Regions from separate parts of the Burkholderia vietnamiensis LMG 10929 genome, predicted to be linked through region 1. Evidence: riboswitches for the same ligand, from Rfam matches in the RefSeq annotation. Region 1 holds a riboswitch; each other region holds the start of a gene.
What was found. A riboswitch is a leader RNA that binds a small molecule or an ion and turns the genes downstream of it on or off. The one in region 1 is predicted to bind cobalamin.
Positions count from the first base shown of each region.

Region 2: linked by a shared signal. The riboswitch ahead of AK36_RS21060 (HoxN/HupN/NixA family nickel/cobalt transporter) and the one ahead of AK36_RS17160 (FecCD family ABC transporter permease) in region 1 are both predicted to bind cobalamin.
Region 3: linked by a shared signal. The riboswitch ahead of AK36_RS04460 (TonB-dependent receptor domain-containing protein) and the one ahead of AK36_RS17160 (FecCD family ABC transporter permease) in region 1 are both predicted to bind cobalamin.

Region 1 covers NZ_CP009631.1:1,560,755-1,571,093, forward strand. Annotated here, with positions in the region: gene AK36_RS17115 (leucyl aminopeptidase) at 1-394, shown strand, start outside; gene AK36_RS17120 (DNA polymerase III subunit chi) at 429-845, shown strand; gene AK36_RS17125 (DUF2486 family protein) at 871-1,620, shown strand; gene AK36_RS17130 (c-type cytochrome) at 1,766-2,095, opposite strand; partial or broken gene AK36_RS34320 (type 2 periplasmic-binding domain-containing protein) at 2,254-2,654, shown strand; gene lgt (prolipoprotein diacylglyceryl transferase) at 2,743-3,633, shown strand; gene AK36_RS17140 (SIMPL domain-containing protein) at 3,772-4,512, opposite strand; gene AK36_RS17145 (EVE domain-containing protein) at 4,693-5,154, opposite strand; RNA gene ssrS (6S RNA) at 5,225-5,406, opposite strand; gene AK36_RS17150 (cell division protein ZapA) at 5,499-5,813, opposite strand; gene AK36_RS17155 (hypothetical protein) at 5,810-6,160, opposite strand; cobalamin riboswitch at 6,326-6,580, shown strand; gene AK36_RS17160 (FecCD family ABC transporter permease) at 7,052-8,059, shown strand; gene AK36_RS17165 (ABC transporter ATP-binding protein) at 8,056-8,853, shown strand; gene cobT (nicotinate-nucleotide--dimethylbenzimidazole phosphoribosyltransferase) at 8,909-9,964, shown strand; gene AK36_RS17175 (adenosylcobinamide-GDP ribazoletransferase) at 9,957-10,339, shown strand, end outside.
Region 2 covers NZ_CP009631.1:2,426,863-2,437,201, forward strand. Annotated here, with positions in the region: gene AK36_RS21040 (vWA domain-containing protein) at 35-643, opposite strand; gene AK36_RS21045 (magnesium chelatase ATPase subunit I) at 712-1,800, opposite strand; gene cobN (cobaltochelatase subunit CobN) at 1,797-5,609, opposite strand; gene cobW (cobalamin biosynthesis protein CobW) at 5,614-6,702, opposite strand; gene AK36_RS21060 (HoxN/HupN/NixA family nickel/cobalt transporter) at 6,728-7,786, opposite strand; cobalamin riboswitch at 7,975-8,236, opposite strand; cobalamin riboswitch at 8,373-8,606, shown strand; gene cobA (uroporphyrinogen-III C-methyltransferase) at 8,772-9,521, shown strand; gene AK36_RS21075 (cobalamin biosynthesis protein) at 9,518-9,895, shown strand; gene cobO (cob(I)yrinic acid a,c-diamide adenosyltransferase) at 9,930-10,339, shown strand, end outside.
Region 3 covers NZ_CP009630.1:968,714-979,052, reverse strand. Annotated here, with positions in the region: gene AK36_RS04485 (phosphoenolpyruvate carboxykinase (GTP)) at 1-875, opposite strand, end outside; gene AK36_RS04480 (isocitrate lyase) at 1,556-3,142, opposite strand; gene AK36_RS04475 (YbaK/prolyl-tRNA synthetase associated domain-containing protein) at 3,539-4,060, shown strand; gene AK36_RS04470 (helix-turn-helix transcriptional regulator) at 4,057-4,695, shown strand; gene AK36_RS04465 (threo-3-hydroxy-L-aspartate ammonia-lyase) at 4,741-5,718, shown strand; cobalamin riboswitch at 5,946-6,138, shown strand; gene AK36_RS04460 (TonB-dependent receptor domain-containing protein) at 6,349-8,277, shown strand; gene AK36_RS04455 (LysE family translocator) at 8,366-9,004, opposite strand; gene AK36_RS04450 (Lrp/AsnC family transcriptional regulator) at 9,120-9,584, shown strand; gene AK36_RS04445 (DUF2182 domain-containing protein) at 9,682-10,339, opposite strand, start outside.

The DNA of each region.
Region 1 (10,339 bases):
CAAGCCGGCCGCGGTGATCGACGTGGCGACCCTCACGGGCGCGTGCGTGATCGCGCTCGGCGGCCACAACAGCGGCCTGTTCTCGAAGGACGATGCGCTTGCGGGCGAACTGCTCGACGCATCGCGCGAAGCGAACGATGCGGCGTGGCGCATGCCGCTCGACGACGAGTACCAGGATCAGCTGAAGTCGAATTTCGCCGATATCGCGAACATCGGCGGCCGGCCGGCCGGCGCCGTGACGGCGGCGTGCTTCCTGTCGCGCTTTACCGAAAGCTACCCGTGGGCGCACCTGGACATCGCCGGCACCGCATGGAAGAGCGGCGCGGCGAAGGGCGCGACGGGCCGTCCGGTGCCGTTGCTCGCGCAATTCCTGATCGACCGCGCCGGGCAGTGATGGCCGGTCACACGACGATGCGGGCGAGCGGGCAATGACGCGAATCGATTTCCATTCGAACGTCGGCGATTCGCTCGCGTATGCATGCCGGCTGCTGCGCAAGGCCTATCAGGCCGGGCAGCCGGTCGTCGTGCTCGCCGAAGCCGCGCGCCTGCGCGCGCTCGACGAGCGGTTGTGGACCTTTTCGCCGCTCGACTTCATCCCGCACTGCAGCGTGGACAGCCCGCACGCGGCCGCCACGCCGATTCTGCTCACCGCCGATCTCGACCAGGCGCCGCATCATCAGGTGCTGCTGAACCTCGGCGCGACGGTGCCCGCGCAGTTCGCGCGCTTCGAGCGCCTGCTCGAAGTGGTCGGCAACGCGCCCGACGAGCTGGCTGCGGGCCGCGACCGCTACCGCTTCTACCGCGATCGCGGATACGCGCTGAACAATTACAAGCAGGGCAGCTAGCCGAAACCGGCGACGGAGCGTTCCCGTGACACAAGCCGAACCATTCTCGATCCCGACGCTGACCGACGTGCTGGTGCCCGGCAAGCCGGTGCCGGCCGCGCCGTCAGTGGGCGACGCACGATCGCGCGACGATGCCGACATTCCGGTGCTGAACGACATGATTGCGCGCGGCCGAACGGCAGCGTTCGACGCGCTCGATCACGACACGGTGGGCACCGAGGCGGTGATCGTCGAGCCGGTGCCGACGCCGTATCTGCCGACCGTCGAGCTGCCCGGCGACAGCGATGCGCCGGCGCAACCGGCCGCGGCCGGGCACGTGGTGGCCGAGGAAGCGGCCGCCACGCCGGCGCCGCTGCGCTCGGTCCTGGCGGACGATGCGCCGTCGCAGCCCGAGCTCGCCGCGGCGCCGCTCGACGACGCGACACTGCCGCAGGCACTCGTGCCGGCTGCGGCCGCTGCCGCGGCGCTCGCGGATCGACCGGCCGACACGTCGCCGCCGCCGCTGGGCGCGCCCGCCGCCGCGGCGGCGCTGACGCCCGAGGACGCGCAGCATATCGCCGAGCGTTTGCGCGACCGGCTCACGAACTATTTGACCGGTGCCGGGCGCGACGCGATCGAGGCGCGCTGTCGCGACGCGCTGCACGACCACACGGCCTGGCTGGTCGGCCAGATCACGCGCGAAGTCGCGCTTGCGTTGGAAACCGAAGTGATGGAATGGGTGCGTGACGCGGTCGACGAAGAGATCGATCGTCGCCGCGCCGGTCATTCGGGCTGAGCGGCCGGCACGCGGCGTGTGTAGTCGTTTCGGGTAACGCGCTGCGCGGCTAGGATGACGCGCGCGGCCTGCTGCGCGGCGGCGTGCCGGAGCGGCCCGCGTCGCACGACGCCGCCGCGCGCGCCGGGTTGTGCCCGGAATTGCGTTAACGCAGCGACAGCACCCATTGCGCGAGCGTGTGCGCTTCGGCGCTCGTGAGCTGCGTATTGGCGGGCATCGGCACGCCGCTCCACACACCGACGCTGCCCTTCACGATCGACTGCGCGAGGTAGTCGGCCGCATCGGCGCGCGCCGCGTACTTGCCGGCGATGTCGCGGAATGACGGACCCATCAGTGGCTTGTTGACCGCGTGGCACGCCATGCAGTTCTTGCGTTGCGCGAGTGCGAGCCCGTCGCCGGCCGGCTCGGCGTGCGCCGCCGCTGCGCCGGCCGCCAACAGCGCCGCGAGCAGCGCGGCGGATATCGTCTGTTTCATGCAGTCCTCCGCCGGCGCGAACGGCCGGCTTCACGGTCCGCGCATTATAAGAGCAAAGGGAACGCGCGTTTTGCGCGTTTCCCGAGTCGGGGCGCGCTACGCGGTCGCAGGTGCGGTGCGCTGTATCGTGACGGTAGTCGCGCTGCGGTATGGCGGGCGAGGTGGCCGTGATGGCGAGGTCGGTGGGCGCGGCGCCTGCCGCTGACGCTGATGAAGCCGAAGCCGAAGGGCCAGTGCGCTCGACCGACCTCGCCGCGTCGCGACGCGTGATCTCCCGGCTTCGTTTGGCACCCGGCTTTTATGACATCATTACGGCCTGCTACGGTGCAGCCGGGCAAACCCGCCGATCGACCCGCAGGCGATTCAGATGCAGACGATCGTCAGCCTCGTGTCGGCCGGCCTGGATGTCGCACGGATGCCGCAGTCGCTGCGTAACCTGCGGCGCACCGGCGTGCTCGACGCGCCGGTCGTCGACGCGCGGCTCGTGTGGTGCACCGGTGACGTCGGCGCGGTGCTCGCCCGCTTCGTCGATGTCACGCGTGCACGGAGTCGCCGCGCGATGCGAACGATGGCGCGTCGGCGCCGTCCAACGCGCGGTGCGTGCCCTGTGCGAGCCGTACCGCATTCGAAAACTTCATCGCGAACTCATGATCATTCACCCGAATTTCGACCCCGTAGCGATCCATCTCGGCCCGCTGGCCGTGCGCTGGTACGGCCTCATGTATCTCGTCGGCTTCATCGCGGCGATCGTCGTCGGCCGGGTCCGCCTGAAGCTGCCGCACGTCGCGGCGCAGGGCTGGACCGCGAAGGACATCGACGACATGATGTTCTACGGCGTGCTCGGCACCGTGCTCGGCGGCCGGCTCGGCTACGTGCTGTTCTACAAGGCCGACTTCTACCTGTCGCACCCGCTCGACATATTCAAGGTATGGGAAGGCGGGATGTCGTTTCACGGCGGCTTTCTCGGCGTGACGCTCGCGATGATCCTGTTCGCATGGCAGCGCAAGCGGCACTGGCTGCAAGTGACCGACTTCGTCGCGCCGATGGTGCCGACCGGGCTTGCGGCCGGGCGGCTCGGCAACTTCATCAACGGCGAGCTGTGGGGCCGCGTGACCGATCCGAGCGCGCCGTGGGCGATGCTGTTCCCGGGCGCGATGCGCGACGACGCCGCATGGCTGCCGAAGCACCCGGCGCTCGTCGAGAAGTGGCATCTCGCCGACGTGTTCATGCAGTACCAGATGCTGCCGCGCCATCCTTCGCAGCTCTATGAAATCGCGCTCGAAGGCGTCGTGCTGTTCTTCGTGCTGTTCTTCTTCTCGCGCAAGCCACGGCCGATGGGGGCGGTGTCGGCGCTGTTCCTGATCGGTTACGGCCTCGCGCGCTTCACCGTCGAGTTCGCCCGCGAGCCCGACGATTTCCTCGGCCTGCTCGCGCTCGGCCTGTCGATGGGGCAATGGCTGTCGCTGCCGATGATCGTCGCCGGCATCGCGATGCTGGTGTGGGCGTATCGTCGCCGTGGAGCGAATGCGGCTGCGTGACATGCATGCCGCGTGACGCCACGCCGACGGGCTCGCCACACGTGCTCGTCGCATGCAGATGCTCGAACGAAAAACGCCGGCCCGAGGGCCGGCGTTTTCGCATCTGCGCGGCGTTGCGCGCCGCGCGTTGCTTCGTGCTTACTTCATCTGCACCGAGCCGTTGACCGTGACCGACACGGTGGCCTTGCCGCCTTCGACGGAAATCGGTGCGCTCATCTTCGCGTTGTCCATCGGCGCCGCGGCCATCGCCATCATGCGCGGATACGGCTGCACGTTGCGGCTGCCGCCGACGTTCACGTCGCGGATCGAGTAGCTGCTGTAGCCGAACGCCTTCGCGGCTTCGTCCGCGCGTGTGCGGAACGACTTGATCGCTTCGGTCGTCAGCTTCTGCTCGGCCGCGCGCTGCGCTTCGGGCGACAGCGAGAATTCGACGTTCGCGATCTGCATCTGGTTCGACAGCTGGCCCGCGAGCTTCGACGCGGCCGCGAAGTCGCGCGACTCGAGCACGACTTCCGTGCGGCCGCGCCATGCGGAAATCTTGCCGTCGCGATCGGTGCTCGGATAGACGGAGAACGCACCGGTATGCGCGGTGACGCCCGACACGCCCTTCGCCTGCGCGAGCGCGGCGTCGGCGCGCTGGTTCAGCGTAGCCGTCAGGCTACCGGCGTCCTTGGCCTGCTGTTCGTAGAACAGCGTGATGTGGATGATGTCTTGCGGCACGTCGGCGCTCGCCTGCGACGACAGCGACAGCACGCCGGCCGGCTCCGGAAAATGCGGGTTGGCGGTTTGTGCGTGCGCGGCCGGCGACGCGAGCGTCAGCGCGACGGGCACGGCGGCGGCGAGCGCGAGCGACAGCGCGAGAGCGGATTTCTTGGTCATTGTTGGACTCCTTGTGCGAGAGCGCGCATGCGGATCGCGCGTGCGCGACGCGGGCGTACCGCGCGACGAAAAAACGGCCGTCGGCCCGTTCGGGCGACGGCCGTTGCTTAGGCTGCGCAAGCGCGCCGCGAGTTCCTCGACGGCCGCGCGTTCTGACCGGATTTGACCTTCGATGCGCGACTACTTCATCAGCCTTTCGGTGATGAAGCGCCATTCGGCGCGCGTGACCGGCGTGATCGACAGCCGGTTGCCGCGCGCGAGCACGCGCATGTCGGCGAGCTCGTCGTGTTCGCGCAGCGCGGCGAGCGGCACGAGCGCCGACTTCTTCACGAAGCGCACGTCGACGAGCAGCCAGCGCGGCGTTTCGTGCGTCGACTTCGGGTCGTAATACGGGCTCTTCGGATCGAACTGGGTCGGGTCGGGGTAGGGCGCCGATGCAACTTCGGCGAGGCCCGCGATGCCCGGTTCGGGGCAACTCGAGTGATAGAACAGCACGCCGTCGCCGATCTTCATCGTGTCGCGCATGAAGTTGCGCGCCTGATAGTTGCGCACGCCGGTCCATGGCAGCGAGCGCTGCGGTGCGTGTGCGAGATCGTCGATGCTTGCTTCGTCCGGTTCGGACTTCATCAGCCAGTATTGCATGGATCGTGATCGACGCAGAAAGGGCTGTTGCAAAAGGAAACGGCATCGGGACAAGCCCGATGCCGTTGAATAGGCCCCCGCCTTGGCCGCTAGGCCGGCATCCTGAACCTGGGGTTCAGAATTGGTCGCAGTTAGCAGCACATCGGGTACATCAGACAGAGTGACGCGCGCGCCCGTGCTACAAATTTCCGCAACCGTGCACATGGCATTGGTTCAAGGAATATATGACCTTGGCGAACCAGGCAGGGAAGCTGACTAAACTGTGTTTCGTTGCGCCAATTTGAACACCGTTGATCGCCGAGATCAAGGGGAATCGACACAACAATCAAACGTTACTGCGCTTGTTACTGCGTCTCGTGCTGTGCGAGCACAGCGCCGAGCTGTTCGTTCATCTGGTGCATTGTACGACGGATTTCCTCGGCCGGAAATGCTTCACCGTGCCGCACGCTCGTTTGCAGCCGCAGCAATTCGGACGCGAGCGACAGCGCGGCCATCACCGCGATGCGATCGGTGCCGCGCACCGAGCTGTTCGCGCGGATCTTCGACATTTCGGCATCGACGCGCGCGACGGCCTCGAGCAGCGCCGCTTCGGTCTCGGCCGAACAAGCGAGCCGATACGGCTGACCGAGAATCGAGACTTCGATCTGCTTGGTGCTCATGCATGTTCTCCGTGGCTGGCCGCGTCGTCGCTATCGGGGCGCGCCTGCCCGTCCAGCAGGTCGAGCTGGTTGTCGGCTTGCTCCACGCTCTTCGTGCGCGGCAGCTTCTCGAGGATCGCGTTCAGTTTGACCTGGGCGTCGTCGATCTTTGCCGACAGCGTGTCGCGCTCGGCCGCAAGCGCATTGCGTTCTTCGCGCAGCTGCGCGAGTTCCGCACGGACCGTGTCCGCGTCCGCGCGCAATTGCGTGACCTGCTCCTCGAGCGCGAGCCGTTCCGAGTGATAGCGCTTGTTCAGCGAAATCAGACGGCCAATATTTTGAGATAAGGTTTCGAGTTCGTTGAGCATCTGCTGCGTCCTCTAAAGACCCAGCATTTTAGCGCGGAATACCCCGCTTTCCGACATCTGTAACGTTTCCAGTCGTAACACCCCGGCTTCTTGCCGCGAATATGCGCATCCGACGCATGCGCCGCGTGCGTGCCGACGCTTTCTTGACGCTCGCGCGGCCCGCTCCTAAACTGGCGCGGCCTCGGTGCTCGCGCGTGCGTCGCGCGGTTAAACGGGAAGCAGGGCGTGCGCTTCGCCAGGAGCTCGCCAACCTGCGCTGCCCCCGCAACGGTAAGCGGCCGCGTCGTACGACGCAGGCCGGCTCGGGCGCGTTTCGCATGCAGCTTGCGCATGCGGGCGCGGGCCACTGCGCGCGATGCGCGCGGGAAGGCGAGCCGGCACGCCGTCAGCCCGGATACCGGCCGAGACGAGGAGCCCGTCGGGCTTCATGACGCGCGCGCTGCGGGGAAGCAGGGTGCGCAGCGCTTCACGGGAACTGTCTTCGATGCCGACCCCAATCATTCGCACGACGCTGCGCATGCCGCCGCGTGCCGTGTGCCGCCGTCACGTTGCGTGCGGCCAGTGCGGCTGCGCCGGGCTCGGCGAGTTCGGCGAGTGCGGCGGTCTCGCACGCGAGCGCGATGCCGCACGACCGGCAAGCGCGCGAGGCGCGAGCGTGCGCGCGACGCCGTGCGCGCGGACCGGCCGTTCGATGGATCTCGACCGTCACGGGCCGGCGTCGCCGAAGTGCGGCGCAGCAACTCGCCGTACGGGGGCCGGCAACCTGCACATCGGTTCGACACGTCGCAGCGCGACGTCCGTTCGGCGTTCGCCTCGGCGCAACGCAATCTCCGTCATGCGTTCGTCTCACCGCAGCGCCACGCGCGTGCGCCGCTGCTCGACCTTCGTCGGATGCGGCGCATGAATGCCGCGCGTGCCGTCGCGATCTGGACCACGCTCGCCGGCGTGGTGGCGCTGCTGTTCGTCGCGTCGCTGTCGATCGGCAGTGTGCCGATGTCGCCGTGGCAGGCGCTCGCATCGCTCGTGTCGCACGGCGACGACGCGCTGTTCGCCGACATCGTGCGCACGTTGCGCTTGCCGCGCGCGCTCGCGGGTTTCGCGTGCGGCGCGCTGCTCGCGCTGGCCGGCGCGCTGCTGCAGGTGCTGCTGCGCAACCCGCTCGCGGAACCGTACGTGCTCGGCGTGTCCGGCGGCGCGGCCGGCTTCGCGCTCGTCGCGATGATCGCCGGCGCCGCGTGGTGGCTCGTCGATGCGTGCGCGTTCGCGGGCGCGCTCGTGTCGGTCACGCTCGTGCTCGGCCTGGCGCGCCGCGAATTGCGGCGCGGCGACTCGCGCGATGCATCGCCGCGGCTGCTCCTTACCGGCGTCGTGATTGCGGCCGGGTGGGGCGCGCTCGTCACGCTGCTGCTGTCGCTCGCGCCCGACGCGCGGCTGCGCGGCATCATCTTCTGGCTGACCGGCGACCTGAGCGGCGTGAGCGCGCCGTGGTTCGCATGGGGCGCGTTGCTGCTCGCCGCCGCTGCGGCACTGCCGGCCGCGCCGCAGCTGAACGTGATGTTGCGCGGCGACGCGACCGCGCTGGCGCTCGGCGTGCCGGTCGCGCGCGTGCGCGTGCGCATTTACCTGGTCGCGTCACTGGCCGCCGCGGCCGCGGTGACGACGGCCGGCACGATCGGCTTCGTCGGCCTCGTCGTACCGCATGCGCTGCGGCTCGCGTTCGGCAACGACCAGCGCATGCTGCTGCCGGCCGCGATGCTCGCGGGCGGCGGCGGCGTGATGGCGGCCGACCTGCTCGCGCGCACCGCGATCGCGCCCGCGCAATTGCCGGTCGGCGTGATGACCGCATTGATCGGCGTCCCGGTGTTCCTGTGGATGCTGCTGAGGAGGCCGCCGCGATGACGCACGCTGCCGACGCGGATTGCACGGCGCTCGCGCTCACGCTCGAGGCCGGCGAGCGGACGCTGCTCGACGGCTTCACGCAGGCGTTCCGGCCGGGCGAGATCTGGTGCGTCGCCGGGCCGAACGGCGCCGGCAAGACGACGCTGCTCGCGACGCTCGCGGGTTTGCAGCAGCCGGCCGGCGGGCACGTCGAGTACGACGGCCGGCCGCTCGCGGCATGGCAGCCCGAGCAGCTCGCACGCCGCCGCGCGCTGATGCCACAGCAACTGCACGACGCGTTCAGCGCGACGGTGTTCGATACGGTTTTGCTGAACCGTTTCCCCTATCTGGGCGGCTGGGGCTGGGAGCGCGACGGCGACCGCGCCGCGGCGCGCGACGCGCTCGCGACGTTCGGGCTCGCCGCGCTCGCCTCGCGCGACGTGCTGTCGCTGTCGGGCGGCGAGCGCCAGCGCGTCGCGCTGGCTGCGACGCTGTGTCAGGACGCGCCGCTGCTGCTGCTCGACGAACCGCTCGCGCATCTCGACCTGCATCACCAGATCGACGCGCTGACCGCGCTCACCGCGTGGGTCGACGCAGGCCCGCGCACGGTGCTGTTCTCGTGTCACGACCTGAATCTCGCGCGCCGCTTCGCGACTCACGCGCTGTTGCTCGACGGCCGCGGCCATGCGTGGGCGGGCCGCGTGCACGACGTGCTGACGCCTGCGCGCGCGAGCGATGCGTTCGGCTATCCGCTCGTGCTGATTCGCGAGAACGGCCGCGACGCGCTGCTGCCGGCGTGGCCCGAGCGACGATGATCCACCTTCCTTCTTTCGCACGCGGCACCGGCCGCGCCAACGAGGCACTTTCCCGATGACGAACCCGACCGACTTCCCGCCCGCGCTCGCGCCGCTCGACGCTACGCTGCGCGAGCGCCTGCAGCATGTGATCGATCACAAGACCAAGCCGCCCGGCAGTCTCGGCCAGCTCGAGGCGCTCGCGTTGCAGCTCGCGCTGATCCAGCGCACCGAGCGGCCGCAGGTGCAGCGTCCGGTCACGATCGTCTTCGCCGCCGACCACGGGATCGCGGCCGAGGGCGTGAGCCCGTATCCGCAATCGGTCACCGCGCAGATGGTCGCGAACTTCCTGGCCGGCGGCGCCGCGATCAACGCGTTCGCGGGCGTCGCGCAGAGCGTGCTGGAGATCGTCGACGCGGGCGTCGCGTCGCCGCTGCCGGCGTCGGAGCGGCTCGTATCGCTGCCGATCGCGCGCGGCACGCGCAACTTCGCGCTCGAGCCAGCGATGACGCTCGACGAAGCGAACGCGGCGCTCGCCGCCGGCGCCGCGCGGGTCCGCCAGCACGCAGCGCTCGGCACGAACGTGATCGGCTTCGGCGAGATGGGGATCGCGAACACGTCGTCGGCCGCGTGCCTGATGAGCCGCCTGCTCGACGTGCCGATCGATGCGTGCGTCGGGCGCGGCACCGGCCTCGACGACCAGGGGCTCGCCCACAAGCGCGCGGTGCTCGGCCGCGCGCTCGCGCGGCATGCGCATGCGATCGCGCCGCTCGACGTGCTCGCCACGTTCGGCGGCTTCGAAATCGCGATGATGACCGGCGCGTATCTGGCCGCCGCGAGCGAGCGGATGACGATTCTCGTCGACGGGTTCATCGCGACGTCCGCGTTGCTCGTCGCGGAACGCATCGCGCCCGGCGTGCGCGACTACTGCGTGTTCTCGCACGCGTCGCACGAAGCCGGGCATCGGCGCATGCTCGAGCATTTCGGCGCGAAGCCGCTGCTCGCGCTCGACCTGCGGCTCGGCGAGGGCACGGGCGCCGCGCTCGCGCTGCCGCTGGTGCGCGCGGCCGCCGCGTTCCTGACCGAGATGGCGAGCTTCGAATCCGCAGGCGTCGACGATCGTGATGCGTGAGCGGGCACGCGGCATGCGCGCGGAACTGCGCTACTTCTTCGTCGCGCTCGGCTATTTCACGCGCGTGCCGGTGCCGCGCGCGATCGGCTACGCGGCCGGCGATCTCGATCAGGCGGCGCGCTACTTCCCGCTGGTCGGCGCATGCGTCGGCGCATGGGGCGCGCTGGTCTATCTGGCCGCGCTGCGCGTGCTGCCCGCGGCGATCGCGGTCGGGCTGTCGATGGCCGCGACCTTGCTCGCGACCGGCGCGTTCCACGAGGACGGGCTGGCCGACAGCTGCGACGCGTTCGGCGGCGGCTACACGCGCGACGACGTGCTGCGGATCATGCACGATTCGCGGATCGGCACGTTCGGCGCGGCGGCGCTCGTGATCGC
Region 2 (10,339 bases), 870 kb from region 1:
CGGCACCGCTCGGCAGCACTCACCGCAGGCGCGCTCAGCCGGTCGCCTGTCCATGCAGCGTCGCCGCGGCCAGCCACTGCGCGCCCCACGCGTCGGCGAGCCGTCTGCCCTGCCCGATCGCGACCGCCGCGCGATCGAAGTCGACGAACACGACATGATCGGCGGCAGCCGGTCGCGGCGGCGTTTCGCGCGTGCGCCCGTCGGACAGCACCCACAGCCAGCGTTGCTTGCCGGGGGCGCGGCGCGCGTCGCGGGCCAGCAGTTGCGACGCGGCCGCGATGCCGTCCGCGAGCGGCGTGCCGCCGCCGCCGTGCACTGGGTCGAGCCAGCGCGCATTCCACCACCGCGGCACGGCCGGCCCGAAGCGCCGCGCGACGCCGTTGCCGCCGAAGCAGATCAGCGCGGTTTCCATGCGGCGGCGCGCCGCGTCGTCGAAGTACGCGACGATCAGCCCTTTCGCGAGCGCGAGGCGCTCGTGCGACAGCATCGACGCCGAGCAGTCGAGCACGAAGCAATGCAGCGCAAGCGGTGTGCCCGCCCGTTTGCGGAACCGCAGATGCGCGGCATGCAGCGGCTCGCCGCGCTTCGCGGCGAGCGTCGCCGGCCACGCGAGCGCCGTGCCGGCAAGTGCCGCGCCGGGCACGCGCGCGGCGGCGCCCGGCTGCCATCGAGGACCGCGAACGACGTTCGCGGCGGCGGCGTCTCGATGGCTCAGCGCTTTTTTAGCGGCAGCGGCACCACGCCCTTCACGTCGTGCAATCCGGCCGGCTCGGGCGGCAGATAGCCCCAGTCGCCATCGGGCGACGGCGCAGCGCCGCCCGCCGCGTGCGCGCCCGCGCGCTCGTCGCGCCGCGAATGCGGGTCCGGCGGCGCACGGCCGTCGCGTGCGCCGTCGTCGCGCGACGGCGATGCATCCGGCGCGCGCGGCGCATCCGCATGACGCCGGTGGCGCAGCACCGCGTCGGCCACGCGTTCGACGTGCGACACCGTCACCGCGGCGGCCTGTTCGAGCGCCGCGAGTGCGCGCGCGGCGCGCAGCATCACGAGGTCCGCGCGCAGCCCGTCGACGGCCGCGTCGATGCACAGCGCGCTCACGCGCGCGTGCACCGCGTCGTCGAAATCCAGCGCGGCGAGCCGTTGCCGCGCCGCGCGAATGCGCTCGCCGAGCGCGCGCTGCGCATCCGCGTGGTGCGCCCGGAACGCGTCGGGGTCGCCGTCGAACGCGAGCCGCGCCTTCACGATCTGCGCGCGCTGCGCGGCGTCGAAACAGTTCTCGAGCTCGACCATCAGCCCGAAGCGATCGAGCAGCTGCGGGCGCAGCTCGCCTTCCTCGGGATTCATCGTGCCGACCAGCACGAAGCGCGCGTCGTGCGCGTGCGACACGCCATCGCGCTCGACCACGTTCACGCCGCTCGCGGCGACGTCGAGCAGCGTATCGACGAGCCCGTCGGCCAGCAGGTTGACCTCGTCGACGTACAGCACGCCGCGATGCGCGCGCGCGAGCAGGCCGGGCCGAAAGCGCACGCCGTTCTCGGCGAGCGCGTGCGCGAGATCGAGCGTGCCGGTCACCTGCTCGTCGCTGGCCGACAGCGGCAGCGTGACGAATTCGCCTTCCGGCAGCAATTCCGCGAGCGCGCGTGCGGCGGTCGACTTCGCGGTGCCGCGCGGCCCGCTGACGAGCACGCCGCCGAGCGCCGGGTCGATCGCCGCGAGCAGCAGCGCCTGCTGCAGCGGCTCTTGCGCGACCAGCGCCGCGAACGGGAACACCGCGCGCGTGCGCTGCATGGTCGGATCGGTCATGGTTGCCTGCCTTCCTGAAGTTGTTCGCTGTCGAGCCAGACCGCTTCGATCCGCTCGCGATAATCGCCCGGCTGCTGCCACAGCCCGCGCTGCATCGCTTCGACGAAGCGTTCGCAGATCCCGTGCAGCGCGTGCGGGTTGTGCCGCTGGAGGAACGCGCGGGTGTCGTCGTCGAACAGGTACGCGTCGGCGACGAGCGCGTACTGGTGGTCCGACAGCACGCGCGCGGTCGCGTCATAGCCGTACAGATAGTCGACGGTCGCGGCCATCTCGGCCGCGCCCTTGTAGCCGTGGCGCTTCACGCCGTCGAGCCACTTCGGATTGACCACGCGCGAGCGGATCACGCGCGCGATTTCCTCGCGCAACGTGCGCATCTTCGGCGCGGCCGGGTTCGCGTGGTCGCCGTGGTAGACGCTCGGCTGCTGCCCGGACAGGTGCCGCACGGCCGCCGTCATCCCGCCCTGGAACTGGTAGTAGTCGTTCGAATCGAGGATGTCGTGCTCGCGGCTGTCCTGGTTCTGCACGACCGCGTCGATCGTCGCGAGACGCTCGCCGAACACGTCGGACGCGGCGTCCCCCGCGCTGTTCTGCGCGTACGCATGGCCGCCCCAGCGGCGATACGCGTCGGCGAGATCGGCGTCGCTCTGCCAGCCGCGCCGGTCGATCAGGTCCTGCAGCCCGGCGCCGTAGCTGCCCGGCCGCGCGCCGAACACGCGCCAGCCGGCGCGGCGCCGCGCTTCGTCCGGCGCGACGCCGCGCGCGATCCAGCTCGCCCGCTCGCGCTCGATGCGCGCACGTACGGGGTTCAGCGCCTCCGGCTCGTCGAGCGCGGCCACCGCCTGCACGGCCGCATCGAACAGATGCATCAGGTTCGGGAACGCGTCGCGGAAGAAGCCCGACACGCGCAGCGTCACGTCGATACGCGGCCGGTCGAAGATCTCGATCGGCAGGATCTCGAAATCGGTCACGCGATGGCTGCCGTGCGCCCACTTCGGCCGCACGCCGAGCAGCGCGAACGCCTGCGCGATGTCGTCGCCGCCGGTGCGCATCGTCGCGGTGCCCCATACCGACAGCCCGACCGCGCGCGGATAGTCGCCGTGATCCTGCAGATGACGCTCGATCAGCTGCTGCGCGGATTTCAGGCCGAGCGACCAGGCGGCCTGCGTCGGCACCGCGCGCGTGTCGACCGAATAGAAGTTGCGGCCGGTGGGCAGCACGTCGGGACGGCCGCGCGACGGCGAACCGCTCGGCCCCGGCGGCACGAAGCGGCCGTCGAGCCCGCGCAGCAGCTGGCGCAGCTCCTCGCCGCCGCACGCGTCGAGCGCGGGCAGCAGCGTCGCGCGCATGCGTTCGAGCACCGCGCGCGCGTGCGGCAAGTCGCCGGGCGGCGCTGGGCCGCCGTCGGCCGGCGCAGCGCCTTCGCCCGCGCACACGTCGTCGAGCCACTGCTGCGCGAGCCGTTCCAGCCGCTCGCGCGTATCGCCCGCATGGCGCCACGGCGCCGCGTCGAGCGCCTGCAGCACGGCCGGGCGCGGGCCGGTCCACGGCGCGGCCCAGTCGGCCGCGAGCGGATCGAAAGCGTCGCCGAGCGACAGATCGCGCGCGAGCGCGCCGATCAGCCCGGCGCGTTCGCCGCGCCCGTCGCCGACCGGAAAGCGCGCGAGCGCGAGCAAGGTGTCGCGCCGCTGGCGAGCGGCCGGCGACACGCCGAACACGTGCAGCCCGTCGCGGATCTGCGCTTCCTTCAATTCGCACAGCCACGCGTCGACGCGCGTGAGCAGCGCATCCTCGTCGCCCGCATCGCGCGGCGGCGACACGCTCAACTCGTCGTGCAGCCGATGCTCGGCGATCGTCGCGAGGATCGTCTTGCGCAGCAGCTTCGCGCGCCGCGCGTCGACCATCAGCGCTTCGTAGTATTCGTCGACCTGCCGCTCGAGGTCCTGCAGCGGCCCGTAGTTTTCCGCGCGCGTGAGCGGCGGCATCAGGTGATCGACGATCACGGCCTGCGCGCGGCGCTTCGCCTGGCTGCCCTCGCCCGGATCGTTGACGATGAACGGATACAGATGCGGCAGCGGCCCGAGCGTCAGGTCGGGCCAGCATGCGTCGGACAGCGCGACGCTCTTGCCCGGCAGCCATTCGAGGTTGCCGTGCTTGCCGAGATGGATGACCGCGTCGATGCGGAACGCATCGCGCAGCCAGAAGTAGAACGCGAGGTACGCATGCGGCGGCACGAGTTCCGCATCGTGGTAGCTCGCATAGTCGTTGTCGTCGCGCGAGCGCGACGGCTGGATGCCGACGAACACGTTGCCCGCGCGCCAGCCGGCGATCGTGAAGCGCCCGTGGCGCAGCGTCGGGTCCGCTTCCGGCTCGCCCCAGCGCGCGTTCAGCGCGTCGCGCACCGCCGCCGGCAGCCGCGCGAACTGCGCCCGGTAGTCGGCCAGCGCGAAGCTCTGGAACGCCGGGCGCAGCGCGTGCACGGCCGGCTCGTTGGTCACGCCCGCGGTGAGCCGCGCGATCAGCGCATCGCCGTCGGCCGGCAGGTCGGCCACCGTGTAGCCGGCGTCGCGCAGCGCCGCGAGCACGCGCAGCGCGGACGCCGGCGTATCGAGCCCGACGCCGTTGCCGATGCGGCCTTCGCTATGCGGATAGTTCGCGAGGATCAGCGCAATGCGCTTGTCGGCGTTGTCGAGCGTGCGCAGCCGGCACCAGCCGCGCGCGAGCGCCGCGACGAACGCGATCCGCTCCGCGTCCGGCTGGTAGCGCACGACGTCGACCTGGGTGTGCGGGCAGCGATACGCGAGCCCCTTGAAGCTGACCGCGCGCGTGACGATGCGCCCGTCCACTTCCGGCAGCGCGATGTGCATCGCGATGTCGCGCGCATGCAGCCCCTGGTTGTCGGCGAGCCACGCATCGCGGTTGCCGCCCGACAGGATCACCTGCAGCACCGGCGCGTCGCCGGCCAGCACGTCGGGCTCGGGCGCGTCGATCGCGCCGGCCGCGAACGCGGTGGTGTTCAGCACGAGCGCGACGCGATGCGCGTCGCACAGGCGCGTGATGACTTCGCGGCTCAGCGCGTCCTTCAGCGACGTCACGGCGATCGGCAGCGGGTTGAGGCCTTCGCGCACCAGCGCGTCGGCCAGCGCGTCGAACACCGCCGTGTTCGCGGCCTGCCAGTGCGCGCGATAGAACAGGATCGCGACCACCGGCGCGCCGGGCGTCCAGCGCGCGCGCCAGTCGTCGACGCTCGCCGGGTCGCGCGCCGGGTGGTACAGCGCGGCGGCCGGCAGCGGACGCGGCGGCGCCGGCTCCGCACCGAAGCCGAGCGTATGGAACGCGATGCTGCGCAGCAGCGCGTCGGCGTTGTGCAAGCCGCCTTCGCGCAGATAGCGCCACCACAGCTGGCACAGCGCCGGCGCGACCGTGCTCTTCGCGACGAGGTTCGGATCTTCCTGCAGGTCGCCCGAGAACATCGCGAGCTGCTGCCCGCGCTTCGACGCGAGCGACACGGCCTGTTCGATCCCGTACGGCCAGTACGCCTCGCCGCCCAGATGATCGATCACGACCGTCTTCGCGTGACGCAGCACGTCGTCGACGTAGAAATCGACCGACGCCGGCTGGCGCAGGAACGTGACGTTCGCGAGCCGCACGCTTGGGAAACCGGCCGGCAGCGTCGGCACGACGCCGGCCAGCAGCGACAGCGTCGTGTCGGCCGAACTGAGGATCACGATGTCGGCCGGCTGCTGGTCGATCCGGACGACGCCCTGCGTATCGTCGACGAAGCCGCCCGGCGTGGTGCGCAGCAGGTGCATCGCGTTACGCCTGCTGCAGTTCGGCCGCGCAGGCGGCATCGAACGCGCGCTGCAGCGCGGCCGCGTCGAGCGACTCGCCGATCAGCACGAAGCGGCTCGCGCGCGGCTCGCCGTCCTGCCAGCGCCGGTCGAAATAACTGTCGAAGCGGCGCCCGACGCCCTGGATCACGAGACGCATCGGCGCGTCCGGCAGCGCCGCGAAGCCTTTCGCGCGGTAGATCGTGTGGGCTTCGACCACGCGCTGGAGCGCGGCGATCGTCGCTTCGCGCGTGCCGGCGTCGCCCGCCACCACCACCGAATCGAAATCGTCGTGATGGTGATCGTGCTCGCCGTCGTCGGCCGAGCCGTGATGGTCGTGGCGCAGATGGATGGTGTCCTCCGACGCCGCTTCGAGCCCGATCAGCAGCGACAGATCGAGCTCGCCGCGCGTCGCGCGCACGATCTTCACCTGCGGCGGGATCTCGTCGCGGATCGCGGCCTCGATGTCGGCGAACAGCGCGTCGGCGACGAGGTCGGCCTTGTTCACGATCACCAGATCGGCCGACGACAGCTGGTCGGCGAACAGCTCGTGCAGCGGCGATTCGTGGTCGAGGTTCGGATCGGCGCGGCGCTGCGCGTCGACGGCCTGCGGATTCTCGGCGAACTGGCCGGCGGCGGCTGCCGGCCCGTCGACGACGGTCACCACCGCGTCGACCGTGAAGCTGTTGCGGATGGTCGGCCAGTTGAACGCCTGCACGAGCGGCTTCGGCAGCGCGAGCCCGGACGTCTCGATCAGCACGTGGTCGATGTCGGCGCGGCGCTCGACGAGCGCCTCCATCACCGGATAGAACTCCTCCTGCACGGTGCAGCACAGGCAGCCGTTCGCGAGCTCGTACAGCTGGCCGGCCGCTTCGCCGGGCGTGCCGGCTGGGTCGTCGCAGCCGATGCCGCAGCCCTTGAGGATTTCGCCGTCGATGCCGAGCTCGCCGAACTCGTTGACGATCACCGCGATGCGGCGGCCCGCGGCGTGCTGCAGGATGTGGCGCATCAGCGTGGTCTTGCCGCTGCCGAGAAAGCCCGTGACGATCGTGACGGGCAGCTTGCGTAGGGTCATGGTGAGTCCTGTATCGGAAAGAGAGTCAGGCGGACAGCGTCACGTCGATTTCGTCGTAGCGTTTGAGGCGGTAGATCGCGGCCGACACGACCCAGCACGCGACGAACAGGCCGATCACGACGTAGCCGAGCATCCCGAAGTGCGAGGCGACGAGCGTCGCGAAGTCCCACACCGGGCCTTGCAGCGCGAGCTTGTCGGCGAGCAGCGCGAGCACCTCGATGCCGCCGATCAGCGCGGCGACCAGCACCGACACGAACGTGATCGTCATGTTGTAGTAGATCTTGCGGATCGGCCGCACGTAGGCCCAGCGGTACGCGCCCATCATCAGGATGCCGTCGGTGGTGTCGACGAGCGTCATGCCGGCGGTGAACAGCACCGGCAGCGCCATCACCGACCAGAACGACAGGCCGCCCTGCACCTGCGTGGCCGAAATGCCGAACAGCGCGATCTCGGTCGCCGTATCGAAGCCGAAGCCGAACAGGAAGCCGACCGGATACAGATGCCAGCTGCGCGACACGAGCCGGAACAACGGCCGGAACAGCCGGGCCAGCACGCCGCGCTGGTTCATCAGCAGGTCGAGATCGGCATCGACGATCGCGTCGCCGCGGCGCGCCGCGCGAAAGGTCCGGTACACCGAAATCAGGATCAGCAGGTTCGCGGCCGCGAGCACCAGCAGGAAGAAGGCCGACACGCTGGTGCTGATCACGCCGCCCCAGGTCTTCATGCTCTCGAAGCGCGCGAGCGACGCGGCCGTGAGCGCGACGGCCACCGACATCACGATCACCACCGTCGAATGGCCGAGCGAGAAGAACAGGCCCGCGCCGAGCGGGCTGCGGCCTTCCTGCATCAGCTTGCGCGTGACGTTGTCGATCGCGGCGATATGGTCGGCGTCGACTGCGTGGCGCAGCCCGAACACGTACGCGAGCAGCGCGGTGCCGAGCAGCACGGGCTGGTCGCGAAACGCGACGAACGCCCAGATCCACGCGCCGACGTTGAACGCGACGAGAAGCGAATAGATCGCGGCGATTTTGCCGCGCAACCCGGACGGGCTGTCGTTGAACAGGCGGAAGAACGAGTCGAGCATGATGCTCCCTTGCGAACGGTCGACATGATGAATGCCAACACGGCTGCCGCCTGCCCTGCCCGCGCGGCCCGCCGCTCGCCGCGCCCGGCCGCGCGCACGCGTGCGACGCTCCGATCGATGACGGAAGTGGAAAACGCTCGGGCGTCGGGCGTGCTGCGGCCGTGGACGATGCGCCGCCTCCCCGCGGCGCTGAACCCCACGTTCTGGCCGGTATCCGGGCTGACGAACACGCCGCTTCGCCTTCCCGGATGCGCGGCATCCAGTGGCGGTCGTCCGCATGCGCTGGGCATGCGGCGAAGCGGCGCTGCAACGCGCTGGGCGCGTGCGTTCGCTTACCGTTGCGGGGGCAGCACAGGTTGGCTCGTCTGCGGTGCAGGCAGGCTCCCTGTTTCCCGTTTAACTGCGCGCGCCGGAGCAGCGCGCGCGAGCACCAAAACGCGTGCGAGTGTAGGGGGCGGTGCCGGCAGCGTCAAGGCAAAACCGGCCATCGCGGGGCCGCCGCCGGGCGCCGCGACCGCACACGGCGGCCCGCCGCGCGCGGCCGCGGGGGCAGGCATGGCCGGTTCGCGCGGGCCGGGCGCTGTGCTATCGTATGCGCCGCGTTCGGTGCTCGCGTGCGCATTGCGCGCATGCAGTTAAACGGGAAACAGGAGGCGGAGCTTCGCCTGGCCTGTGCTGTCCCCGCAACGGTACGCCGCCCGCGCGCCGCGGTTGCTCCGCGCGCGCCCAGGCCGCCCTCGATGCCACTGCCCCAGCGGGCGGGAAGGCTGCGGCCCGGCAAGCGGCCAGCCCGGATACCGGCCGACGCAAGGGGCGAGCGCGCTGCTCGCCGAACGCCCGGTCCGCGAGGGACGGACCGGAGCGCCGTCTGCCCGCGCCCACGCGCTTCGCCCGATCCGCCCATGCACTGCCTGTCTGCCGGCCCCCGTGCCGCTCGCCGTTTCGTTTCCCCTGCCATGCCGCGGTGCGTGCCGTGGCGCGCCCGATGAGCCGCGCGTGGCTCGTCGGCGCGGGCCCCGGTGACGCCGATCTGCTGACGCTGAAGGCCGTGCGTGCGATCGCCGCGGCCGACGTGCTGCTCGTCGACGATCTCGTGAACCCGGACGTCCTGCGCCATGCGCGCGCGGATGCCCGCATCGAGCACGTCGGCAAGCGCGGCGGCCATGCGTCGACGCCGCAGCACGAGATCGTCGCGGCGATGCTCGCGCATCTGCGCGCGGGCCGCAGCGTCGCGCGCCTCAAGGGCGGCGATCCGTTCGTGTTTGGCCGCGGCGGCGAGGAGCTGCTCGCGCTCGGCGCGGCCGGCTTCCCGGTCGAGGTCGTGAACGGCATCACGGCCGGCATCGCGGCGCCGGCCGCGCTCGGGATTCCGGTCACGCATCGCGGCGACGCGCAGGGCGTGATCTTCGTCACCGGTCACGGCGCGGGCGCCGACGAACCCGACTGGCGCGCGCTGGCCGCGACGCGGATGACGCTCGTCATCTACATGGGGATTCGCCGGCTCGCCGCGATCGTCGCCGCGCTTGGCGCGGGCGGGCTGCCCGGCGACACGCCGTGCGCGGCCATCGAGAACGCGACGCGCGACGCGCAGCGGCACGTGCTCGCGACGCTCGAGACGGTCGTCGAACGCGTGAACGCGGCCGGCATCGGCTCGCCGGCGATCGTCGTGATCGGGCGCGTGGCCGCGCTCGCCGCCGATCCGGCGGTGCGCGCCGCACTCGGCAGCGGCGCATGATGCGCGTCGCGCTCGGCGTCGGCTTTCGCGCGCACGTGACGGCCGCGCAGCTCGACGCGGCGATCCGCGCGGCGCTCGCGCGCCATCCGGGCGCGGAGCCGGCCGTCGTCGCGACGCTCGCCGACAAGGCGCGCGCGCGGCCGCTGCGCACGCTGTGCGCGCGACGCGGCTGGCCGCTCGTCGGGTTCGACGCGGCCGCGCTCAAGAGTTGCACGGCGCCGCCGTTGAGCGCCCCGTCGCCCGCCGCGCTCGCGCGCTTCGGCGTGGCGGGCGTCGCCGAGCCGTGCGCGCGCCTCGCCGCGCCCGACGGCCGGCTGCTCGGCCCCAAATTGATCCGGGACGGCGTGACGGTCGCGCTCGCCGGCCCGCTCTGAACCGTTTGTTTCGCTTTCCACAGGACGACTCCCGATGAAGACCGATGCCGAATCCCATCAGCGGATGACCGAGCGCCGCCGCGCCGGCCACGAGAAGAAGCAGGCCGCGGCCACCCGCGAAAAGGGTCTGCTGATCGTCAACACCGGCAACGGCAAGGGCAAGAGCACGGCCGCGTTCGGCATGGCCGTGCGCGTGCTCGGCCATGGCATGCGGCTCGGCGTCGTGCAGTTCATCAAGGGCGCGCTGCATACGTCCGAGCGCGATTTCCTCGGCGCGGTCGCGCAGTGCGACTTCGTGACGATGGGCGACGGCTATACGTGGAACACGCAGAACCGCGACGCCGACATCGCGACCGCGCGCAAGGGCTGGGACGCGGCGCGCCGGATGATCGAAAGCGGCGAGTACCGGATGGTGATCCTCGACGAGCTGAACACCGTGCTCAA
Region 3 (10,339 bases), on a different replicon from region 1:
TTCGGCGGAATCAGCATCGCGAAGTTGGTCTTGCCGCACGCGGACGGGAATGCCGCCGCGACGTGATACTTCTTGCCGGCCGGCGACGTCACGCCGAGGATCAGCATGTGTTCGGCGAGCCAGCCCTGGTCGCGGCCCATCGTCGACGCGATGCGCAATGCGAAGCACTTCTTGCCGAGCAGCGCGTTGCCGCCGTAGCCGGAGCCGAAGCTCCAGATCTCGCGCGTCTCGGGAAAATGCACGATGTACTTGACCGGGTTGCACGGCCACGGCACGTCCTGCTGCCCTGCTTCGAGCGGATGACCGACGCTGTGCACGCACGGCACGAACGCGCCGTCCTCGCCGAGCACGTCGTACACGTCGCGCCCCATGCGCGTCATGATCCGCATGTTGGCCACCACGTATGGGCTGTCGGACAGCTCGACACCGACGTGCGCGATCGGCGAGCCGAGCGGGCCCATCGAGAACGGCACCACGTACAGCGTGCGGCCGCGCATCGCGCCGCGAAACAGGCCGTTCAGCGTCTCGCGCATTTCATCCGGCGCGATCCAGTTGTTGGTCGGCCCCACGTCGTCGGGCGAGTCCGTGCAGATGAAGGTGCGATCCTCGACGCGTGCAACGTCCGACGGATCGGATTGCGCGAGATACGAGTTCGGCCGCTTCGCCGGATTCAGACGCTTGAGCGTGCCCTGATCGACCATCGCCTGACACAGCGCGTTGTATTCCTGCTGCGAGCCGTCGCACCACACGACGCGCTCGGGTTCCGTGAGCGCCGCGATGCGCGACACCCAGTCGATCAGCTTGCGATGTTTGACGAATGCCGGAGGAGCGATCAGCGGGCCGTGCGTCGCTTCGGCCAATGAGTTTTGCGACATGGGGGTGTCTCCAGATTATTGGACGGGGATACAGGATGCGGGGCGAGCCCGCGAGATCGGGATTGCGGTGGGCGTGCAGACTGAAGCGACACGCAGCGCGCGACGCGCGAGCGGAGCGCGCGTCGATGCCGCGATGCGGGCGAGCGTATGTGAACTATCTGAACGATCGCGTGAGTGTACGAACGCGAGTTTCGCCATGCGAACAACCTGCCGTCCAACTCCATGCAGGCCAGCATACCATCGCCGATATTGCGCGGGCGTTGCGTTGCAACAAGAAACAACCGTGACGATGGGTCGGGCATGTCGCTTGCAGAGGGGTTGTTTTTACTGGTTCGCTGCATGCTCCGCGCGGACGAAACGGCCCGGCGCTTTGCAGTGCAAGGGTTGCGCGCCAGCGGCAATTTTGGTCGGCGCCTCGCGTGGCCCACGTACGCAAGCGCACGTTGCGCGGATCCGTGTTTTCGCTACTCAGGCAAACCCTGAATCAGGTTGCGCACACAAACATCTGTTGCGAGCGCGCTGCCTACGCACCGCTCAAAACCGCGCTTTCTGCAATTCGGGCGAACACGTGCGACGGCCGCTACGACGGTGAGCTGCGACTGCCTCACGACCGAGCGCGACTGAAAAAAAACGCCAACCCGTGAACAACGGGTTGGCGTCGTGTGCCGCGGCTATGACGATTACGAGAACTGGTTCATCGTGTTGTCCTTGCCCGCTGCCTTCAGCGCGGCTTCACCGCTGAAGTATTCCTTGTGATCGTCGCCGATGTCCGAACCCGACATGTTCTGGTGCTTCACGCACGCGATGCCCTGGCGGATTTCCTTGCGCTGCACGCCGGCCACGTAGCCGAGCATGCCTTGTTCGCCGAAGTATTCCTTCGCGAGGTTGTCGGTCGACAATGCGGCCGTGTGGTACGTCGGCAGCGTGATCAGGTGATGGAAGATGCCGGCTTCACGCGACGCATCGGCCTGGAACGTGCGGATCTTGTCGTCCGCGAGCTTCGCCAGTTCGGTGTCGTCGTATTCGACACTCATCAGTTGCGCACGGTCGTATGCCGACACGTCCTTGCCTTCGGCCTTCAGCGCGTCGTACACCTGCTGACGGAAGTTCAGCGTCCAGTTGAACGACGGGCTGTTGTTGTACACCAGCTTCGCGTTCGGGATCACCTTGCGGATTTCGTTGACCATGCCGGCGATCTGCGCGATGTGCGGCTTTTCGGTCTCGATCCACAGCAGGTCGGCGCCGTTCTGCAGCGACGTGATGCAATCCAGCACGCAACGTGCTTCACCCGTGCCGGCGCGGAACTGGAACAGGTTGCTCGGCAGGCGCTTCGGACGCAGCAGCTTGCCGTCGCGCTTGATCACGACGTCGCCGTTGCCGAGCTGGTCGCCCGACAGTTCTTCGCAGTCGAGGAACGAGTTGTACTGGTCGCCCAGGTCGCCCGGCGCGTTCGTCACGGCGATCTGCTTGGTCAGGCCGGCGCCGAGCGAGTCGGTGCGCGCGACGATGATGCCGTCATCCACGCCCAGCTCCAGGAATGCGTAGCGGATCGCGCGGATCTTCGCGAGGAAGTCCTCGTGCGGCACCGTGACCTTGCCGTCCTGGTGGCCGCACTGCTTCTCGTCCGACACCTGGTTCTCGATCTGGATGCAGCATGCGCCCGCTTCGATGAACTGCTTGGCCAGCAGATAGGTCGCTTCAGCGTTGCCGAAACCGGCGTCGATGTCGGCGATGATCGGCACGACGTGCGTCACGTGGTTGTCGATCTTTTGCTGGATCGCGGCCTTCGCAGCGGCGTCCTTCGCGGCATCCAGCTCGCGGAACAGGCCGCCGAGCTCACGGGCGTCGGCCTGGCGCAGGAACGTGTACAGCTCGCGGATCAGCGCGCTGACCGACGTCTTTTCGTGCATCGACTGGTCCGGCAGCGGGCCGAACTCCGAGCGCAGCGCAGCGACCATCCAGCCCGACAGGTACAGGTAGCGGCGTTCGGTGCTGTTGAAGTGCTTCTTGATGGAAATCATCTTCTGCTGGCCGATGAAGCCGTGCCAGCAACCGAGCGACTGCGTGTACTTGGACGGATCCGCGTCGTACGCAGCCATGTCGGCGCGCATGATCTTCGCGGTGTACTTGGCGATGTCGAGGCCCGTCTTGAACTTGTTCTGGGCGCGCATGCGAGCGGCATACTCGGGATTGATGGCATTCCACGCGCTGCCGTGGTTTTCCTTCAAGCCAGCCACTGCCTTGATGTCGTCTTGATATTGGGACATGTCAATCTCCTGGGAACGAAGCGCATTTGAGTAAAGGGTTCCGCGTGTCCGCCGCGTCTGACGAAGCGAACTGCATGGACTTAATAGTACCGCTGCACGGCGCGCTTTCGGCCAACTCTTATATAAGACATAAGATATAAATTTCTGTAAATTTTCAATGAGATAGGTCCGAGTTTTTGCGATGCAAAACACTTTTTCAAGGCACGGAAAGACAGGCGGCACGAAAGCGCCCACGCCATTTCGCAACATGAAATGGCCTTTCGGTACACGGTGCGCGCGCCTTGCCTGCCGTGCGCCCAACGCCCTTTTCTGTCTGCGGCGCGACAAAACGTCTATACTTGGATGATTCATCTATTTCGACCGCGCTACGCGCGCACTCTTACGGCCTGCCACGACATGACCGAATACCCCGTCTTCAACGGGCTGTGCGAGCTGCTGACCAGCAACGGTGCGCGGTTCCGCGTGCTCGAGCACCCCGCAGAGGGCAAATCCGACGTGATCGCCGCGATTCGCGGCACGCGTCCCGAACAGGGCGCGAAGGCGATGCTCTGCACGTTCAAGGATGGCGGCGATGCGACCGCGCTAGCAGTGATCCCCGGTCATCTGAAGATCGACTTCCGCAAGGTCGCCGACGCGCTCGGCCGTCGCAAGGCGACGCTGGCGCCGCCGGAGCGCGCGGCCGCCGTCACCGGCTGCGTGATGGGCGCCGTGCCGCCGTTCGTGTTCGACGCGAGCGTGACGCTCGTCGTCGATCCGGCGCTGGTCGAACGCAACGACGCGATCGCGTTCAACGCCGGACGCCTCGACCGCTCGATCGTGCTCGACGCGTCCGATTACGTGCGGATCGCCCGACCGCTGCTCGCCGACATCACGCGTCCCGAGACCACCGACGCACCTGCGCTCGAAGCCGCGCGATGAACCGTTCCCGCCCGACGCCGCAGCTGGAACAGGCATCGCTGATCGAACAGGTGCTGCGCATCGCCGAAGGGCTCGGCGCAATGTTCGCGCCGTTCACCGAGGTCGTCGTGCACGACCTGCGCACGCCCGAGCACGCGATCCTCGCGATCCACAACAACCTGTCGGGCCGCGCGGTCGGCGATCCCGCGACCGAACTCGGCCTCGCGCGCATCGCGGACGACGACTTCCCGCAGGTGCTCGCGAACTACGCGAACCGCTTCGCCGACGGCCGCACCGCGAAAAGCACGTCGATCGGCATCAAGGATTCGAGCGGCCATTACGTGGCCGCGCTGTGCCTGAACGCGGACGTCACGCTGTTCCGCGGCTTCCAGGGGATGCTGAACCAGTTCTGCAGCGTCGAAGGCGCGCCGGTCGCCGACACGCTCGATCCGGCCGGCGCCGACGCGATCCGGCAGCGCATCGATGCGTTCGCGACGCGTCTCGCGTCCACGCCGCGCGAACTGAAGACCGACCAGCGGCGCGAGCTGATGCAGATGCTGAAGGCAGACGGCTTTCTCGAGGTGCGCCGCGCGATGGAAATCGTCGCGCAGCACCTCGGCGTATCGCGCGCCACCGTATACAACGATGCAAAATGACGGGCACGCCCGCCCCGATGATCGCCCTATCGACGAGAGCCACCGATGACCAACCCGACCCTTCCCACCTACGACGACGTCGCGGCCGCCGCCGCGCGCCTGCAGGGCCACGCGCACCGCACGCCCGTGATGACGTCGAGCACGCTCGACGACGCGCTCGGCGCGCAGGTGTTCTTCAAGTGCGAGAACCTGCAGCGCATGGGTGCGTTCAAGTTCCGCGGCGCATTCAACGCGCTGTCGCGCTTCGACGCCACGCAGCGCCGCAACGGCGTGGTCACCTTCTCGTCGGGTAACCACGCGCAGGCGATCGCGCTGTCGGCGCGCATGCTCGGCATCCCGGCGACGATCGTGATGCCGCAGGACGCGCCGGCCGCGAAGATGGCCGCCACGCGCGGCTACGGCGGCAACGTCGTGACCTACGACCGCTATACGGAAGACCGCGAGCAGATCGGCCGCGAGCTGGCGGAGAAGCACGGGCTCACGCTGATCCCGCCGTACGACCATGCGGACGTGATCGCCGGCCAGGGCACGGCGGCGAAGGAGCTGTTCGACGAAGTCGGGCCGCTGGACGCAGTGTTCGCGCCGCTCGGCGGCGGCGGCCTGCTGTCCGGCACCGCGCTCGCGACGCGCGCGCTGTCGCCCCAAGCGAAGCTGTACGGCGTCGAGCCCGAAGCCGGCAACGACGGCCAGCAATCGTTCCGCAGCGGCGCGATCGTGCACATCGACACGCCGCGCACGATCGCCGACGGCGCGCAGACGCAGCATCTGGGCAACCTGACGTTCCAGATCCTGCGGCGCGACGTCGACGACATCCTGACAGCGACCGACGCCGAACTGGTCGACAGCATGCGGTTCTTCGCAACCCGGATGAAGCTCATCGTCGAGCCGACCGGCTGCCTGTCGCTCGCGGCCGCACGCAAGATGAAGGACGAACTCGCGGGCAAGCGCGTCGGCATCGTGATCAGCGGCGGCAACGTCGACCTCGCGAACTTCGCCGCACTGGTTTCCAGTCCCGCCGCATGAAATCGCCGGGGGCGCGCGCTCCCGGCGCAACACCCCACCGCCTCGTTCGAACGACGAGGACGCGCGCGTTCCAGCCTCATATCGCCCCGCCACGGCCAGCCGCTTTCATCAGATCTGAAATGCGCTCCGTCGCGCCCGCGACACGCCATCCGCGAGCATTCGACGCGCGGTGACGTTTTTTCGCACCCCTGCGCGATTCGACGATTGACGTGCCGGCGTGCTCGCCCTTACGCTTGCGCACCGATGGTTCCCGGAGACGGGATCAAAAGGGAACGCAGCAGAGGCCGAGCCTCCAATCTGCGGCTGCCCCCGCAACTGTAAGCGGTGAATCCGCGCCACCACGCGCCACTGGGAAACCGGGAAGGCCGGCGCGGATGACGACCCGCAAGCCAGGAGACCTGCCATCGACCCGAGGTCCAGCAGCCGCACCGGGCGGGGTGTCCCGATGCGCCGGCACCGCCGTTGGCGGTCGCCCCGTTGCATGGACGGCCCCGACCTCTGAACGCTTCGCATGTTCATTCTTACCGCCCTCGCTTCCGCGCCGGAAGCATCGCGCCGCTGCACCGCCTGCGTGCGCGGCGCTGGCTCGCGCGCACGCCGCATCTGCAACACGACCACGCTCGCCGCATCATGAATCTTCGCCACCTTCTCGCCACGTCCGCCGCATCGGCGCTGCTCTGCCCGCTCGCGCATGCGGCCGGCGACACGGCGCCTGCCGAAGCGTCGCCGCCCGCGGCCGGCACGGAGCTGCCGACCATCGCCGTGACCGACACGCGGCGCCTGCCCGAGTCGTTCGACCAGCGCTATGCGACGACGCAGGTGCTCACGCGCGCCGACCTCGAGCGGCTGTCGCCCGGCGAGCCGAGCATCACGCAGGCGCTCGCGACGCTGCCCGGTGTGACGGTGTCGTCCAACGGCGGCCCCGGCTCGTCCGCGTCGGTCAGCATCCGCGGCTCGTCAGCGAGCCAGGTGGCGGTGTTCATCGACGGCATCCCGATCGGCTCGCCGACCACCGGCATCGCGCCATGGGCGGACCTGCCGACCGAAGCGTTCGAGCGCGTCGAGGTGATCTCCGGGCCGGCCGCCGCGTCGTTCGGCGCGAACGCGATGGGCGGCGTCGTGCAATTGTTTACGCGCCGCGCCGCGGGTCAGCCGAACCAGACGAGCGTGTCGTTCGGCGGCGGCTCGAACAAGACCTTCGATACGCAGCTGCGCACGTCCGGCACCGTGCCGTCCACCGGCCCGCTCGCCGCGCTCGGCGGGCTCACCTACTCGCTCGGCCTGCACGACTACAACACCGCCGGCATCGACGCCACGCAGCCCGTGCTGCCGTACCACGAGGCCGGACGCAATCCGTATCACGCGCAGGATCTCGATGCGCGTCTCGGCTATGCACGCGGCAACTGGTCGGTCTCGACGTTCGCGCTGTATCACCGCTCCGACCTGTCCTACGACAACGCAGGCTTCGCGAATCGCCAACTCGACCATCAGCTGACGACCGGCGTCGCGTTCCATCTCGACATCACGCGCGACACGCAGTTCGCGCAGTCGTTCGGTTATGCGAGCGACCGGCAGTTCCTGTATGCGAACGATCCGACCATCCCGACCGACCAGATCGATTCGCAGCGCATCAGCGTGTCGACGTCGCTCACGCATCAGGAGCACGGCTTCCGGCTGTTCGGGCTGCCGCTGTCGGGCGAGACGAAGCTGGCCTACGACTTCACGCGCGAGCAGGCGTTCCTGCCTGCCGACCTGCCGGACGGCATACCGACGCGCAACGACTCGGCGTTTTCGCTGCATCAGTCGGCGACGCTCGGCAGCGTGACGATGTTCGTCGCGGGCCGGCACGAGATCATCATGGGCAAGGCGGTGAACACGGGTAACGTCGCGCTGTCGTGGGCGATCACGCCGGTGTATGCGGCGCGCGTCTCGTACGGCAATGCGTTCCGCCTGCCGTCGTTCAACGACCTGTACTACCCCGGTTACGGCAATCCGAACCTGAACCCCGAACGCAGCGATTCGGTCGAGGCGGCGCTCGATGCGAATACGGCATACGGCACGTTCAGCGCTGCGATTTACGACACGCGCGTCAACAACCTGATCGCGTACAACCCGGCGACGTTCTCGCCGATGAACATCGGCCGCGCGCATATCCGCGGCATCGACCTGTCGTACAAGGGGACGATCGGCCGGTCGACGCCGGTCAGCATCGCGGTGGGCATCCTGAATCCGCAGGACGTGACCAACGAAAGCTGGCTGAGCCGCCGGCCGCGCCAGACCTTCAGCGCGAGCGTCGACCACACGTGGGACGAATTGCGCCTGCATGCGTTGAGTACCGGCGCCACGCTTAGCTACGGCGGCACGACGTTCGACGACCCGGCCAACACGACCTATCTGCCGTCGTACCTGAGCGTGAACCTGCGCGCGTCGTACAAGGTCAACGCGCATCTGACGGTGTCGGCCACGTTGTCGAACCTGTTCGACCGCCAGTACATGACCGCCTACGGCTACAACACGTTGGGCCGCACTGCGTTCGGCAAGATCAGCTATACGTTCTGATCGCGCCGGGTACGGTGCTGGCCCGCGCGGGCGGTGCTGCATCGCGTCCTCGTGCGCAGGCGGTGGCTCGGTCGCGCGGCGATGCGCGTCACGCCCCGGCGACGCCCCGCACGCCGGCGATCAGCTGGATCGCGCCGAATCCCGCGATCACGAGCGCGGACACGCGCGCGAGTGCGTACATGAGCGCCGGCGGCATCCTGGTGCGCAGCGCGGCGCTCGTGCCGCTCAGGCACAGCCACCACGCCGCCGAACCGACGAACACGCCGCCCACCATCATCGCGACCGTCGCGCGCATTCCGCTGTCGTGCGCGCCGGCCAGCGGGCCGAGCGCCGCGAAGATTCCGACGAACGACAGGATCGTCATCGGGTTGGACAGCGTCAGGCCGAAGGTCGTGACGAAATAGCGCAGCACGGTCGTGCGCGGCAGTTCGGCGCGCGCGGCCGGCGCAGGCGCTCCCTGCCGCGCGATGGTCCAGGCCAGCCACATGAGAAACGCGCCGCCGCCGATCTTCAGCACGACGGTCAGCATCGGAAACACGGTGACGACGCCGGCCACACCGAGCGCGCCGAGCAGTCCGTAGAGCGCGTCGGCGCATGCGGCGCCCAGGCCCGTCGCGAACCCCGCTTGAAAGCCCCGGCTCAGGCTGCGCTGGATGCACAGCATGCCGATCGGGCCGACCGGCAGCGCGATCGACAACCCGATCACGACGGACTTGATGAACAGCATGACCGGCTCCTGGCGATGTGTGGTGACTGGAGAAACCATCGTAGGGAAAATCCGATCGCCGCTGAAGCCGGTTTTTAAGGAAAAATGGCGCTTTCACCTTAAAAACTCCGACGCGATGGACGAACTCGACTGGAAGCTGATCGCGCTGCTGCAGGCCAACGGCCGCATCAGCTATACGGAACTCGCGCGGCAGGTTCACCTGTCCGTGCCGGCGGTGACGGAGCGCGTGAAGCGTCTCGAGTCGACCGGTGTGATCGGCGGCTACACGGCGCGCATCGATCCGGCCGCCGCCGGCTATCCGGTCAGCGCGCTGATCGGCATCACCGTGCCGCAGCCGGCGAAGGCGAAATTCCTGAAGCTGCTGGAGACGATCCCCGAGGTGGTCGAGTGCCATCACGTGACCGGCGCCGACTCGTACGTGATGCGCTTCGTCGCGGTCAGCATGGCGCATCTCGAACAGTTGATCGAGCGCGTCAATCTGTATGGGGAAACGCGCACGTCGATCGTGATGTCGACGCCGTTGCCGGCGCGCGGGCTCGCGCGGCCGGCCGTCGCGAGCGATTTTCCGGCGAGGCGGTGAAGCGGTTTCGGCAGGCGTGGGGGAACGTGGGGGCAAGTCGCGCGATGTGAGGTGCGAGATGCGGAAGGCATTGCGCCCACAGCGCCCGCCGCGCGCATCACACCAGCAGCGTCGCGATCGCCCACCCGATCAACACCGCCCCGAGCGCGCGGCCGGCGCGCTCGCCGCCGGGCAGCACCTTTTCGACGAGCACGACGAGCGACAGCGTGACGATCCACACGACGTTCATCACGCCGCCGACGAACAGCAGCGCCATCAACATCCAGCAACAGCCGACGCAATACGCGCCGTGACGCAGGCCGAGCACGAACACGCCCCACATCCCCGGCCGCCAGTGCGTCGCAAGAAAGCGTACGGGCGAGCGGCATTGCCGCAAGCACGCACGCTTGAGCGGCGAGAACTGATACGCGCCGGCCAGCGCCAGCACGATCGCCGAGAGCGCGGCGCTCTTCGACCACAGCATCAGGCCGGAGATCAACCCGGCCGGCTGCAACAGCATCTGCAGCGTCGCCGCTGCGACCGAGAACGCGAACCACGCGGCGAGATAGCCGGCCAACAGGCACGCGGACGACCACGCCGAGCCGTCCCGCCGCCCGCCGCTTTGCCGCAGCACGCGCCGGTACAGCAGCACGAGCGGCACGGCGCCGGGCGTCATCATCGCGATCATCATCACCCACCACATCAGGATCACGGTCGCCGCCGACGGATCCATGCGGCCGATGCCGCCGGCCAGTCGATGCGGAAACAATGCGACC